Regions from separate parts of the Rhizobium sp. Root491 genome, predicted to be linked through region 4. Evidence: predicted binding sites of a transcription regulator. Region 4 holds the regulator's gene; each other region holds the start of a gene.
What was found. Region 4 encodes LexA, which represses DNA repair genes until DNA is damaged. Its sites were predicted from a motif close to TGTTCNNNNTGTGTTCNG; they were not measured.
Positions count from the first base shown of each region.

Region 1: ASD46_RS03620 (energy-coupling factor ABC transporter ATP-binding protein) is a predicted target of LexA. The motif match lies at 1,558-1,575, and genes of this name have one in related genera.
Region 2: ASD46_RS05305 (DNA recombination protein RmuC) is a predicted target of LexA. The motif match lies at 1,710-1,727, and genes of this name have one in related genera.
Region 3: ruvC (crossover junction endodeoxyribonuclease RuvC) is a predicted target of LexA. The motif match lies at 1,016-1,033, and genes of this name have one in related genera.

Region 1 covers NZ_LMFF01000001.1:715,230-718,742, forward strand. Annotated here, with positions in the region: gene ribB (3,4-dihydroxy-2-butanone-4-phosphate synthase) at 1-159, shown strand, start outside; gene ASD46_RS03615 (winged helix-turn-helix domain-containing protein) at 328-1,521, opposite strand; gene ASD46_RS03620 (energy-coupling factor ABC transporter ATP-binding protein) at 1,637-2,317, shown strand; gene ASD46_RS03625 (energy-coupling factor transporter transmembrane component T family protein) at 2,314-2,919, shown strand; gene ASD46_RS03630 (biotin transporter BioY) at 2,951-3,513, shown strand, end outside.
Region 2 covers NZ_LMFF01000001.1:1,067,947-1,071,459, forward strand. Annotated here, with positions in the region: gene truA (tRNA pseudouridine(38-40) synthase TruA) at 1-115, opposite strand, end outside; gene fmt (methionyl-tRNA formyltransferase) at 115-1,050, opposite strand; gene def (peptide deformylase) at 1,098-1,610, opposite strand; gene ASD46_RS05305 (DNA recombination protein RmuC) at 1,759-2,952, shown strand; gene ASD46_RS05310 (ribokinase) at 3,006-3,513, shown strand, end outside.
Region 3 covers NZ_LMFF01000012.1:636,716-640,228, forward strand. Annotated here, with positions in the region: gene ruvA (Holliday junction branch migration protein RuvA) at 1-430, opposite strand, end outside; gene ruvC (crossover junction endodeoxyribonuclease RuvC) at 462-974, opposite strand; gene ASD46_RS14015 (methyl-accepting chemotaxis protein) at 1,223-3,513, shown strand, end outside.
Region 4 covers NZ_LMFF01000001.1:56,691-60,203, reverse strand. Annotated here, with positions in the region: gene ASD46_RS00310 (ComEC/Rec2 family competence protein) at 1-80, shown strand, start outside; gene ASD46_RS00305 (glutathione S-transferase family protein) at 97-780, opposite strand; gene lexA (transcriptional repressor LexA) at 1,220-1,942, opposite strand; gene ASD46_RS00295 (VOC family protein) at 2,154-3,035, shown strand; gene kdsA (3-deoxy-8-phosphooctulonate synthase) at 3,035-3,513, shown strand, end outside.

The DNA of each region.
Region 1 (3,513 bases), 660 kb from region 4:
GCCCGCTCCCGCGAAAATGAGTGGCTGGAAATCGGCCTCGGCGCGCAGATTCTCAAAGATCTCGGCATCAGCTCGATCAAGCTGATGACGACCCGCGAGCGCCACTATGTCGGGCTGGAAGGCTTCGGGATCAAGATTTCGGCAACGGATATCGGGTGATTTAGGGACGTCGCGAGGGCGCTTCGATTTGGCGTCCTCTCCGCCCGTCCGGCGTCATCCTCGGTCTTGTGCCGAGGATCTGCAGACGCATCCTATACATTTTTCGTTGCAGATGCTCGGGACGGGCCCGAGCATGACGGAAGAGGCAGTCGCCGGCTCAAGGCGCAATTACACATCCCGCCACCCCTCCAGATAATTCACACTCTCCACTCCCGTAAACTTCGCAAGCCGCGACAATTCCGCGTCTAGTTTCTCGAGCCTTCCCGCTGAGGCGCGCACGCCCGGTTCCAGCCACAGGCGGCGCACATCCAGCGTGCTGCGCTTGCGGTCTGCCTTCATGTCGATACGGCCGATCAGCCGGTCGCCTTCCAGAAGCGGGAAGACGTAGTAGCCATATTGCCGTTTCGGCTCGGGTACGAAGACCTCGATACGGTAATAGAAGCCAAACAGCCGCTCCGTGCGGTTGCGGTCGCGCAACAGCGGATCGAAGGGGCTCAGCACACGGACGCGGGACGACGGCTCCGGCAGGTTGGCGACATCGGCGCTGAAATCCGCAAAAGCATAGGACGGACGGGCAGCACCGCCATCGCTTGCGAGAAGCGAGACCTCACACAGTTCGTCACGGTGGCTCTTGACCCAGTCCCTCGCCTCCTGCGGGGTAACGAGATCAAAAAAGGCGGCGATTTCGCCATGGGTGGCAAAACCCAGCCGGGTGAGCGCCTGCCGGCAGGCCCAGTCTACGAATTGCGTATGCTCCACTTCGCTTTCGTGGTGCTCGCCGGGAATGACCCGCTCCGCCAGATCATAGACCTTCTGGAAATTCACGCGGCCGGATATGGCAAGCTTGCCGGTGTGCCACAGATATTCGAGTGCGGTCTTGGAAGGATGCCAGTTCCACCAGCCGCCGGACTGATGCCCCTCCTCCTTCAACTCACGCGCCAGAACAGGACCCGTGGCGGCGATGCGCTCCAGCGTCTCGGCGAAAGCCGCATCGAACCCCTCACCATGCCATTTGCGCCAGCGCTCCTGAATGATCGGCTCGCGGCGGCGGAAGCGGTGCTTCCAATAGGGGTAAAATTCGGTCGGCACGATGGAGGCATCATGCGTCCAGTGCTCGAACAGCGCGCGGTCCTTTTCCAGCAGTGCTGTCAGATGTTCGCGCCTGTAGGTCTGGTTTCGGGAGAATATTATCTGGTGATGGGCGCGCTCCACCGTGCCGATACTGTCCACCTGCACGAAACCGATATCGGTAATGAGCTGCAGCAGGCCATCCTTGGAAAGCGCCTTTCCGGGCGGAGAGCAAAGCCCCTGCCGCGCCAGAAAAATCCGCCTTGCCGCTTCGTTTGAAACCTTGATCGTCATAAAGCAGAAGGTATGACGGCTTTTTCAGGATTGCAATGTTCTTTTTTTGTTCTTTGTTTCACTTCTGTTGATGACACGATATAGAACCGGAAAGCGATAGAGGGATGCATCAATTTTGGAAATCCGTTTCGACACCGCAGGCGTCGCCTTCGAGGGCAGGCAGGCTTTACAGCCCGTGTCCCTGACATTGACTGAACGGCGTATCGGCGTGATCGGCCTCAACGGCTCGGGCAAGACCACCTTTGCGCGGCTGATCAATGGTCTGACAAAGCCGACGCGCGGCAAGGTGTCGGTGAACGGTCTCGACACCGTCAAAGATGCGAGAGCGGTATTGCAGGCAGTCGGTTTCATCTTTCAGAATCCGCAGAACCAGATCATCCTGCCGATCATACGCGACGATGTCGCCTTCGGCCTCAAGCGACTCGGCATCGGCAAGACGGAGACAGAAACACGGGTCAAGGCCGTGCTTGCCCGGCTCGGTATCGCTCATCTGGAAGAACGGCGCGCGCACGAGCTTTCCGGCGGCGAATTGCAGCTGGCGGCGCTGGCCGCCCTGCTCGTCACTGAACCGCAAATCCTCATTCTCGATGAACCGACCAATCAGCTCGACCTCAAAAACCGCGCGATCGTTGAGAAGACAATGGCTGCACTGTCGCAGGCGCTTGTCGTCATCACCCACGATCTGCCGCTGCTTTCCGGCTTCGATCGCGTACTGGTTTTTCACGAAGGCGAGCTTGTTGCAGACGCCAACCCCGAAGAGGCGGTGGCACGTTATCTGGAGGTTGCGTCGCGATGAAGTCCCTGCATGTCGAAGGCACGGGCTGGCTCTACCGCGTCTCTCCGCGCCTCAAGCTCGTGACGCTGATGGTTTTCAGCATTGCGCTGTTTCTCACCCGCGATCTGCTTTTGCTGGGATGCGCCGTCGTTGTGGCCGCCGCCATTCTGCGCGAGACGCGGCTGCAATTCCGCGAGATCGGCCTGCGGCTACGCCCGGTGATGCTGACCATTCTCCTCGTTGCCGCCTTCAGCTATCTGCTGCTTCCGGTACACGATGCGAGTGTCAATCTTTTGCGGCTGACTGCACTGGCGCTTCTCGCCACCGCCGTCACCATCACCGTCAGCATTTCGCAATTCATGGACGAAATCGCGCTTGCCGCCGCCCCGCTGGAAAGGCTGGGGCTGGTCAAGGCGGCCGATATCGGGCTCGCGGTCGGGCTCGTCGTGCGCTTCGTGCCGGAGATCGTCAATCGTTACCATGCGGTGCGCGATGCGCACCGCGCGCGCGGCCTCCCCGTTCGGCTGGCCACGATCATCGTGCCGCTCGTCATTATGACGTTGAAGGATGCGGATGCCATCGCCGACGCCATTGACGCGCGCGGTTTCAGAGGCCAAAGCTGACGGCAAAACAACCATCCGGAGTTCCCGAGCCATGACGACCCGCGACCTTGTGCTGATCTCGCTGTTTTCCGCCATCATCATCGCACTCGGACTTTTGCCGCCGATCACGCTTGGTTTCATTCCGGTGCCCATCACCGCGCAGTCGCTTGGCGTAATGCTGGCCGGTGTCGTGCTGGGGGCGAAACGCGGCACGCTCGCGGTTCTTCTGACCATCCTCATCGCCGCCATCGGCCTGCCAGTCCTTTCAGGCGGACGCGGCGGCCTTTCCATCTTCACCACTCCGACCACGGGCTTCCTGATCGGTTGGATTGCTGCCGCTTTCGTCACCGGCACGCTCTCGGAAAAACTCGTCAATCGCGGCCAGTCGGCTCTGACGCAGGGTATCGGTTTCTTCATCGCAAGCCTCGCCGGCGGCGTGGTCGTGCTTTATGCCTTCGGCATCTCCTATCTGGCGCTGGTGGTCGGGCTCGGGTTTGAAAAGGCGTTCATGGGTTCGCTCGCCTTCATTCCCGGCGATGCGTTGAAGGCCGTGCTTGCCGCCCTTGCCGGCCGCGCTGTGATGGTCGGTTATCCGCTTTTGCCGCAGCGCGCTTG
Region 2 (3,513 bases), 1.0 Mb from region 4:
TCAGCGACCGGACGGCAGCTTCAAGCGCGCCCTGAACTGAAGGGCCGTTATCCTGTCTCTGCCAGCCGAAGTAAGGCGTACCGTCATATTCGACGGTCATGCGGAAACGCGGCATCAGCCGAGCCTCGTTCTGGCGGGAACGGGTGTGCCACGAACGAAATCGGCAGCCGACAGCGGCTTGCCACCTGCCTTCTGCAAACGGGTAAGCCGCACCGCGCCACTTCCGCAGGCAATTGTCAGGGCTTCATCGAGCACAGCGCCTGCTTCGCCCATACCGCTCGCCAGTTCTGACGCCAGAACCTTCACGCGCTCGGCCTTACCGCCGATTTCCATTTCCAGCCAGGCGCCGGGAAAAGGCGAAAGGCCGCGGATATGGTTATGGACGTCCTGTGCCGGCCGGGAAAAATTAATCCGGGTCTCGCCCTTGTCGATTTTCGAGGCATAAACGACGCCTTCTTCCGGCTGCGCAACGAGAGGAAGATCGTCTGCTTCCAGCTTGTCCATCGCCTGCCGCATCAGCCGCGCGCCTGTCAGCATCAGGCTGTCGTGCAATTCACCTGCCGTGGTATTCTCATCGATCGTGACCTTGGCGGTCAGCGCCACCGGGCCGGTATCCAGCCCCTTTTCCATTTTCATGACCATCATGCCCGTCTCGGCATCGCCAGCCATGATCGCCCGCTGAATGGGAGCAGCGCCGCGCCAGCGCGGCAGCAACGAGGCGTGGCCGTTATAGCAGCCAAGGCGCGTACCGCTCAGGATAGCCTCGGGCAATAGCAGCCCATAGGCAACGACAACAGCGACGTCCGCATCGAATTCCCTGAATTCCTGCCGGTCTTCCTCGGCCTTGAAATTTACCGGCGTCAGCACGGGCAGACCCAGCAGTTCGGCGGCCTGATGCACCGGCGATTTCTGCAGATCGAGGCCACGGCGACCGCCTGGACGCGGCGGCTGCGTATAAACGGCAACGACCTCGTGACCAGCGTCCACCAATGCACGCAGCGTGGGAACGGAAAAATCCGGCGTGCCCATGAAAATGATGCGAAGAGCCATATCGCCCCCTGCCCTCTATGCCGGTCCGTCTACATATTTAAGACGAATCAGACCTTAGCGCGGGCTGCTTTGGTGAATTTCTTGATGACCATTTCTCGCTTCAGGCGCGAAATATGGTCGATGAACAGAATGCCGTTCAGGTGGTCGATCTCATGCTGCAGACACGTCGCCAGAAGTCCGTCCGCATCGACCGTCTGCTGCTTGCCGTCACGATCGACATATCGCACTGTCAGGGATGCGGGACGCTCTACCTCGGCATAATAATCGGGAATGGAGAGACACCCTTCCTCATAGGCCGACACGTCGTCCGACACTTTGAGGATTTCCGGATTGATGAAGACGACCGGCTTTTTCTCCTCGTCCTCGCGCGAAACGTCGATCACCAGCATGCGGCGCGGCACGCCCACCTGAATGGCGGCAAGGCCGATACCCGGCGCATCATACATGGTTTCAAGCATATCGTCCGCAAGGCGCAACACTTCGGCATCCACCTGTTCGATAGGCCTTGATTGCTGGCGCAGCACGGGATCGGGCAAAATGATAAGCGGTTTGATAGTCATGGCTTCCCATAACGTATCTCTTGCGCGGAGGAAATAAAAAATACGCGGTCGAAATGAGACCTTCGGCTGGTTTTGCCCGACTCAATTCCGCCGCATGAATGTTCTTGTTTTGATCTTACGAATCACTGGAAATCTGGTAGATTTAGCCATGAGCATCGATTTCTCTTTTCTCCTCGATCCCGCCTTGCGGGCCGGCTCCGTCGACATCAGCTTCGGCGGGCTTCTTGCGGCTCTCGTTTTCGGCCTTTCCGCTTTCTGGATGGTCACGAAAAGTCGTGGGAAAAAAGCGGAAGCCGATGGTGAAATTTCCGATCTGTTGAAAACCCAGTCGGAACTGCACGGCCGGATCGCGGCGATGGCCGAGACGCTCGGCACGCGCCAGAGCGAGATGGGCCAGACGATCAACCAGCGCCTCGACGGCATGTCGCAGCGGCTGGGCGAGACGCTGACCGAGCAGACCCGGTCGACACACGAGAATCTAAGCCGCCTGCAGGAGCGGCTTGCGGTTATCGATGCCGCGCAGGGTAATATTCAGGATCTGGCAAAGGACGTGGTCGGGCTTCAGGCGATCCTCTCCAACAAGCAGACGCGCGGCGCTTTCGGGCAGGCGCGCATGGAAGCGCTGATCGCCGATGCGCTTCCCGCCGGGGCCTTTCAGCTTCAGCCCACGCTTTCGAATGGCTACCGACCAGACTGCATCATCAGGATGCCGAACAACGCCCCGTCCCTCGTCATCGATGCCAAGTTTCCGCTGGAGGCGTGGAATGCGCTGAAGGCGGATGAAACGCCCGAGGGCAAACGGGCTGCGACCCAGCAGTTCCGCCGCGATATGGAAGTGCATATTCGCGACGTGGCGGAGAAATATCTGATACGCGGCGAAACGCAGGATACGGCCTTCATCTTCGTGCCGTCGGAATCGATCTTCGCCGATATTCACCAGCATTTCGAATATCTCGTGCAGCGTGCCCATCGCGCCCGTGTCGTCATTGTCTCGCCATCGCTTTTGATGCTGTCGGTGCAGGTTATCCAGTCGGTGCTGAAGGACCAGCGCATGCGCGAGCAGGCGCACCTCATTCAGGGTGAAGTCGCGCTTCTCATGGATGACGTGCGGCGGCTGGACGACCGGACGCGCAAGCTGCAAGCCCATTTCGGGCTGGCGCAGAAAGATGTCGACATGATGCTGATTTCCTCCGACAAGGTGCTGGCGCGTGGCCAGAAGATCGAGGGCCTCGATTTTTCGCCGACGGAAAAGGAGACCTCCCATAGCGAAATCGAGCAGGCGCGACGCTTTGCAGAGAACAGGGCAGGAACGGCCAAGTTGCGGGTGGTTGACGACGAGTGATCCCCTCGGGCAAAGTCGCCGCCTTGCTTTGAATTTCATACGGACATGCCCTGATGATTACTGTTTTCGGCTCCATCAACATGGATCTCGTCGCCACCGCCAAACGCCTGCCAAAACCCGGTGAAACCGTGACGGGAGAGACCTTTTCCACGGCGGCCGGCGGAAAGGGAGCCAATCAGGCGCTTGCCGCACGGCGCGCAGGTGCAACGGTCAAAATGGCGGGCGCTACGGGTGATGACACCTTTGCCGCGCCAGCGCTGACATTGCTGCGCGATGCCGGCACCGATCTGTCGCTCGTCAAGACCGCGCCCGGCCCCACGGGAACCGCCGTAATCCTGATCGGTGAAGGCGGGGAGAACATGATCTCGGTCATTCCCGCCGCCAATGGCGAAGTTTCCGCATCCGACGCCGCAAGAGCCGTGGCGGAGATGGCAGCGGGCGATATTCTGATGCTTCAGTTCGAAGTGCCCGCACCCTCAATCGAAGCAGCACTGACGGCCGCGAAGGCTAAACGCATCACCACTATCATCAACACCGCGCCGCTGACCGCGGACGGGCCGC
Region 3 (3,513 bases), on a different contig from region 4:
CGATGGAAGCCGAAGCTTCTCCTGCAAAGGCAGGCGCCTTGTTGCGAAGCTCGGTAACGAGGCGCACCGCCACCTTCGGCCCTACGCCCGGCGCACGCGAAATCATCACCTTGTCCTGCAGCGCTATCGCATTGGCGAGTTCAGAAGGCGACAGGGTAGACAAGACGGCCAGCGCCACTTTCGAACCGACCCCCTGCACGCTCTGCAGGAGATTGAACCATTCCCGCTCAAGTGCGGACAAAAAGCCGAACAGCCTCAACTGGTCTTCGCGCACATAGGTTTCGATGAAGAGGACGACCGCTTCACCAGCGGAACCTATTTTTGAGAGTGTGCGCGCCGAGCAATAGGCGACGTAACAAACGCCGTGCACATCCACCAGCACGTAATCCGTACCGATTTCCTCGATGGTGCCTTTAAGTTTTCCGATCATGATGCCGCCCGCTGCAATGAGACTTCAATATTCAACCGGCCGCCAATAGCCGCGCCATCCTGTCGCCGCCGCGATTATGGGCGTGGCAGATTGCGATCGCCAAGGCGTCCGCCGCATCGTTACCCTTGAATTCTGCTTTCGGCATCAGGATTTTCAGCATCATGTGGATTTGCTGCTTTTCGCCGTGCCCAACACCTATGACGGCTTTTTTGACCGCGTTCGGCGCATACTCGAAAACAGGCAACCCTGCCCGCGCCGGAACCAGCATGGCAATGCCGCGCGCCTGACCGAGCTTCAGCGTGGCGACAGCATCCTTGTTCACGAACGTCTGCTCCACCGCCGCCTCATCGGGCTGATAGCTGTGAACGGTATCCGCCAGCCCATCATGCAGCTGGCACAGGCGGGAGGCGAGATCCATATCACCATCCGATGTCACAGTGCCGGAAGCGACAAACCGAAGGCTGTTGCCGAAGGTTTCGATGACACCCCATCCGGTGCGCCGCAACCCGGGGTCGATACCGATGATTCGAATCGTCTTTTGCATAAGCCACCCTATCTTTTCGGCTGCGACCCTGCCAGCGATAAGTGAACAAAACGACAACATTGATCAAATTTGCAGTGCAGCATTTACCTCTGCTTAAACCGCGTACCGCATTGTTCCCGCACAAAATCAAAAAAGGGGAGCTGCGGACATGATGATCCGCAGCGCAATATTTTCGCCATATCAGCCATCCGGTGGCGCCATCAATGCATGGTGCGGGAAGTGATACGGCATTGAGGGCTGCATCGGCCATGCTGAACCGTTTTCATTCCATATCCACCAAAGTGCTCGTGATTTTCCTTGCGCTGATGACGATCTCGACCGGGGCTCTCACGCTTCTCGGCTATCAAAGCAGCAGCGGCGTTCTCGAGGAACAGGCGTCGAAATCCATGGAGAGCATTCTCGTCTTCAGGGGCGACATGCTGCAGGAACGCCTTGAGCAGCTTGAAACGCAGGCGGATTCCATCGCCAAGATCGAATCCCTGCAGATGGCGGTAGTTTCCATGCGCAGCGGCTGGGGCACCGTGCAGAAGAGTTCCGGCGACGCAAAGGCGGAACTGCAACGCGTCTTCGTCAAGGAAAACCCCTACGGAGAGAAAGAAAAGCTCATCAAGCCCGAAAATCCGAGCGGCTTTTATTATTCCACCCATGAAAAAACCCAGACGGATATCGGCGGCTACCTCAAGGGAACCCCATTCAGCGATGTTCTCTTCATCGATCCGGCCGGCACGGTTTATTACTCCTATCTGAAAGGACCGGCTTTCGGGGAAACCGTCACGGGTGGCGCCTGGGCGGATAGCGGCCTTGGGGCTGCTTTTGCGCGCGGAGCCACCAACGCAGGAAAAGCCGTGAACGACGTGGCGCAGACGAGTTTCTCCGGCCTGCGCATCGACGCCGCGACTAAAGAGGCCAGCATCTATTTCGGCATTCCGGTAGTCAAATTCGGTGCGTTCAAGGGCATCGTTCTCTTCCGCGTCAAACAAGAGGTCTTCAGCCAGATCCTCGCGAAAGGCATCTCCGCCGGCAGCTCCGAACAATCCGCGATCGTTTCCGCCGATGGCAAGGTTCTGGGCGTGGACGGCAACGGTCTCGTCAGCCTTAATCCGGCAATCTATGGCTTCCATGCACAAGCACTCAATACGTCCGGCATGACGATCGCCAAGATCAACCGTCCGGACGGCGAAGCCAATGCCTATGCCCGCGCCTTCTCGTTTGCCGGTGAAAAATACCTCGCGGTGGAAAGCATGTTGCGCAGTGAGTTGAACGCCGGTTCCATTTCGATTGCCGGCACGCTAGCCGTCATCGGCCTTTGCGTTCTGGCAGCGATGTGCGCGGCAACCGCCTTTTTTGCACGGCGCCTGTTCGCACCGCTGGAGAAGCTGGCCGGGCTGACCGGCGAAGTGGCGGCAGGCCGTCTCGATGCCGAGATCGGCAATCAGGACCGCAAGGACGAGATCGGCCGCATGGCGCGCGCGCTTGGCAGTTTCCGCGAAAAACTCATTTTGCAGCGGGAAATGGAAGCGACCACGTCCCGCACGCGCGAGGAAGCCGAAACGGCACGCCGCGCACATCTTGCGGAACGAGAGGCCGAGGCCGGCACGCTGCAAATGGTCGTGCGTTCTCTTGACGAAGGGCTGGATCGACTGGCAAGCGGCAATCTCGCCTATCGCATTGAGACTGTCTTCCCAGACGATCTTGAAAGTCTGCGCCACAACTTCAATACGGCGCTTGCAAGGCTCAGCGAGACCATGCAGGCCATCGGCGGCAATTCCGCCGCCGTTCGCGGCGGCTCGGAGGAAATGCGGGTAGGTGCAGACCAGCTCGCTGAGCGCACTGAACGGCAGGCCGCCTCCATTACCGAGACGGCAAGCGCCATCAAGGCAATCACCGAAGCCGTCCGCGACCAGATCGAACGTGCCGAACAGGCAACACGGATCGCCCGCGACGCCAGTACGCAGGCCACTGCGTCCAGCCACGTCATGGAGCAGACCATCGCCGCCATGGAAGCGATCCAGACCTCGTCGCGCCAGATCAACCAGATCATCGGCGTTATCGATGAAATCGCCTTCCAGACCAACCTTCTCGCCCTGAACGCAGGTGTGGAAGCCGCGCGTGCGGGCGAGGCCGGCAAGGGTTTTGCCGTTGTGGCGCAGGAGGTGCGCGAGCTGGCACAACGCTCGGCCGCCGCCGCAAAAGAAATCACCAGCCTGCTGAAGCGCTCCACCGACGAGGTTTCCACCGGCGTGGCACTGGTCGAAAAGGCGGGGGCCTCGCTAACCGGCATCGGCAAGCACGTGCAGACCATCAGTTCCCGCATCGAAGAGATCATGGAATCCACCCGCGAGGAGGCGCATACGCTTGCTGAAATCAACAGCACCGTCACCAGTCTCGACACCATGACCCAGCAAAACGCCGCCATGGTGGAGGAGACGACGGCGGCCATTCACAATCTCGCTTCCGAGGCGGGAGAGATGGACGGCAGGCTCGGACAATTCGTGCTCGCTTCCGACCGGCAACCTCCAGACCATCGCGAAACCCGGCA
Region 4 (3,513 bases):
GTTATTACGATTGGAAAAGCGGAAGTTTCGACCGTGATCTGCCGCAGCCCATCATCCGGCTGCTGGCGGCGTCGCAATGACCGCCGCCAGCTTGGATCATCGGGCCTTGGCGCGCAAATCTTCAGTCAATTCGCCGATCCCGCCAACTTCCTCTTCATGACCAGCGTCGCGCCAGCTCTCCTTCAAACCGGCCTCGTACCATTCTTGCATGGCAGGCAGGGCGAGCAGCCGGTCGCAATAGGCTTTCGCTGCTGGCGAAAGATCCGCGCTGCCATAGGTCTGGAAACGGAATGCAACCGGGCAGAAGAAAGCATCGACCGCCGTGAACTTTTGACCGGCAAGATATGGCCCGCCGAATTTTGTGAGACCCTCGCTCCACAACGCATCGATCCGCTTTATATCGGCTTTAAGCCCGGCATCGCCGCCCCTGGGTTTGACCCGAATGCCCACCGACATGGGATAGAGATTGCGCAGCGAGGAAAAGCCGGCATGCATCTCACTTGCGGCCGAACGCGACCAGGCCCTCGCATGCTTGTCGCTTGCCCAGACACCCTGGTGTCTTTCGGCAAGATATTCGACGATCGAAAGCGTTTCCCAAACCGTCATGCCCTCGTCGACTAGGCAGGGCACCTTGCCTGTCGGCGAAAAGGAGGAGAAGGAGACGCCTTCGCCGAACGGAATGAGCTTTTCATCAAAGGCGATACCGAGCGTGCGCATCAATACCCACGGCCGCAGCGACCATGAAGAATAGTTCTTGTTGGCTATATAAAGATCGTACATGGCGTATCTCCCGGATATGACGCGTATTTCTACACCTGCCAAGCGTTCACGGAATATCGAAAATTATCCATGGCTCCCATAAACGCCGTTGATGAATGGTGATGTGGGGCCGCTGAGAGCGCGCCTTGCGATAAGTCACCCTTTGGTGACGACTAAAACTGACTGCGCAACACGACAGAACAACGTCGCTAAAAAACAGCGGATGGGATCGCTTCGACAATTACAGCGAGCAGCCCATTCGCCACCACGCCTGTAGCGAAACCGAAGCATCTTTATGGAGCAGGAACTTAGTTTGGAAAGGGCAACGCGCACAGGCTGAATGGCGCATATGTTCGTGCACCCGCTAAAGCACGCCACGTTTGGAAACAGCCAAACCATATATAGGCGCCATCTTCACGATGACGCCTATTGTAAAGTGAATACGTTCGGTTTGATAAGATCAATGGTAGCGGCGGATCAGCCCCACCAGTTTGCCCTGAATTTTCACCCGGTCGGGCCCGAAGATACGGGTCTCATAGGCTGGGTTTGCCGCCTCGAGCGCAATGGAGGCTCCCTTGCGGCGGAAGCGCTTCAGCGTGGCTTCCTCGTCATCCACCAGAGCCACAACGATATCCCCGGGATTGGCGGTGTTGCCGTTGCGGATGATGACTGTGTCGCCGTCGAAAATGCCGGCCTCGATCATCGAATCACCCTTGACCTCAAGAGCGTAATGTTCGCCCGTGCCAAGCATGTCTACTGGCACGGCCACATCATGGGTGTTGTTCTGGATGGCGGAAATCGGCACGCCCGCAGCGATGCGGCCCATGACCGGCACGGTGACAGCCCCGCCCAGATCATTGGCCGGCGTCTTGGGGGCAGGGGCCGGTTCCGGCGTCTTGGGCTTGCCAAGGCTGCCTTCGATAACGCTCGGCGAAAAGCCGCGCTGCGGCCTTGCACCCGGCGTATAAGCCTCGGGCAGCTTGATGACTTCCAGCGCCCGGGCTCTATTCGGTAGCCGACGAATGAACCCGCGCTCTTCGAGAGCGGTTATCAGGCGGTGGATGCCGGATTTCGAAGCAAGATCGAGTGCGTCCTTCATTTCATCGAAGGAGGGCGGCACGCCGGACTCTTTCATTCGTTCATGAATGAAGAGAAGCAATTCCTGCTGTTTGCGCGTGAGCATGAGGAAAACACCCTTTAGAATCGTAGTGGAAGTCGCGAAACAAATACAGAACGAACACTATATGTTCCATATGTGTTCTGCAATCCCCTAAAATTTCGTGAAGGTGCCATCTGTTGCTGTGATGATTTGCCTCATAGCACGCAATTGTGCTTTTGTGCGGTCGAAACCGTCCCGGCATGCTCCGGGCGGAAGGCCAGCAGGATACATTTTCATGACGAAACCCTATAGCGTTGACCATCTCGTTTTGCCCGTGGAAGTCATAGGCGTCGCCGTGAAGCGCCTCGTCAGTCTTGGCTTTACGGTTGCGCCGGAGGCTCTGCATCCTTTCGGCACCCAAAATGCCTGCGTATTTTTCGCCGATGGCACCTATCTGGAGCCGCTCGCAATTGCTGATCCGGCTAAATATAATGCGTCAATAGAGAGGGGTGATGTGTTCACTGGCAGGGATGTGGCCTTCCGGCAACGGGACGGGCAGGAGGGTTTTTCGGCTCTTGTCGCCAGGACTGAAGACGCCTTGGTTGACCATGAGCGGTTTCGGGCAGCCGGCCTTTCGGCGGGCGATGTTTTCGAGTTTTCGCGGCCTGTTCGGATGCCGGATGGCTCGCAAGGCGAGGCGGCGTTCCGGCTTGCTTTTGCTGCAAGCGGGGCGGCCGCGGATTTCTTTTTGTTCAGTTGTCAACGGGTTCAAGCCCTTCCGGGCGATCGCACCATGCTGGAGCGCCACGCCAATGGTGTCACCGGCCTGAGTGAAATCGTCCTGTTTTCCGGCGGCAATATGAAGGTGGCGGGCCTGATCGAGACAGTGTTTGGCTGTGAAGGCAAAAGGTCTCCGGGCGGTGATATTGTTTTTGCGACCGGCAATGCCAGCATCAGATTGACCGGAAAACCGCCTTTCGGCGGGCAGGCCCTGAGTGCTCAGGATGGCAACGAAGGCGGATTGCGCGGCGCGGGCATCGTCTTTTCGTCACACGATCTTGCCGTGACAGAGGCGGTGCTTGCTGCTAATGGCGTGTCCTGCGCAAAAGCGGACGGCCGTCTGGTAGTGCCCGCGGCACCCGGTCAGGGCGTTGCCTTCGCCTTCGAGGAAAAATGATGAGCGTTACGAACAATCTTAAAGTCACTGCCGGCGACGGCGCCAGCAAGGTTTCCTTCTCGAATACCGAGCGGTTTTCGCTGATTGCCGGTCCGTGCCAGATGGAAAGCCGCGAACATGCCTTCATGATCGCTGGCGTCCTGAAGGAGCTTTGCGACAAGCTGGGAATAGGGCTTGTCTACAAGTCCTCTTTCGACAAGGCGAACCGCACTTCGCTTTCCGGAAAACGCGGCATCGGCCTGGATAACGCGATGCAGGTTTTTACCGATCTCAAAAAGGAATTCGGTTTTCCTGTTCTGACCGACATCCACACGGAAGAGCAATGCGCCATCGTTTCCGAGGTAGTGGACGTGCTGCAGATTCCGGCGTTCCTCAGCCGCCAGACCGATCTTCTCGTTGCCGCCGCCAAGACCGGCCGCGTCATCAACGTCAAGAAAGGCCAGTTTCTGGCGCCCTGGGACATGAAGAACGTGCTCGC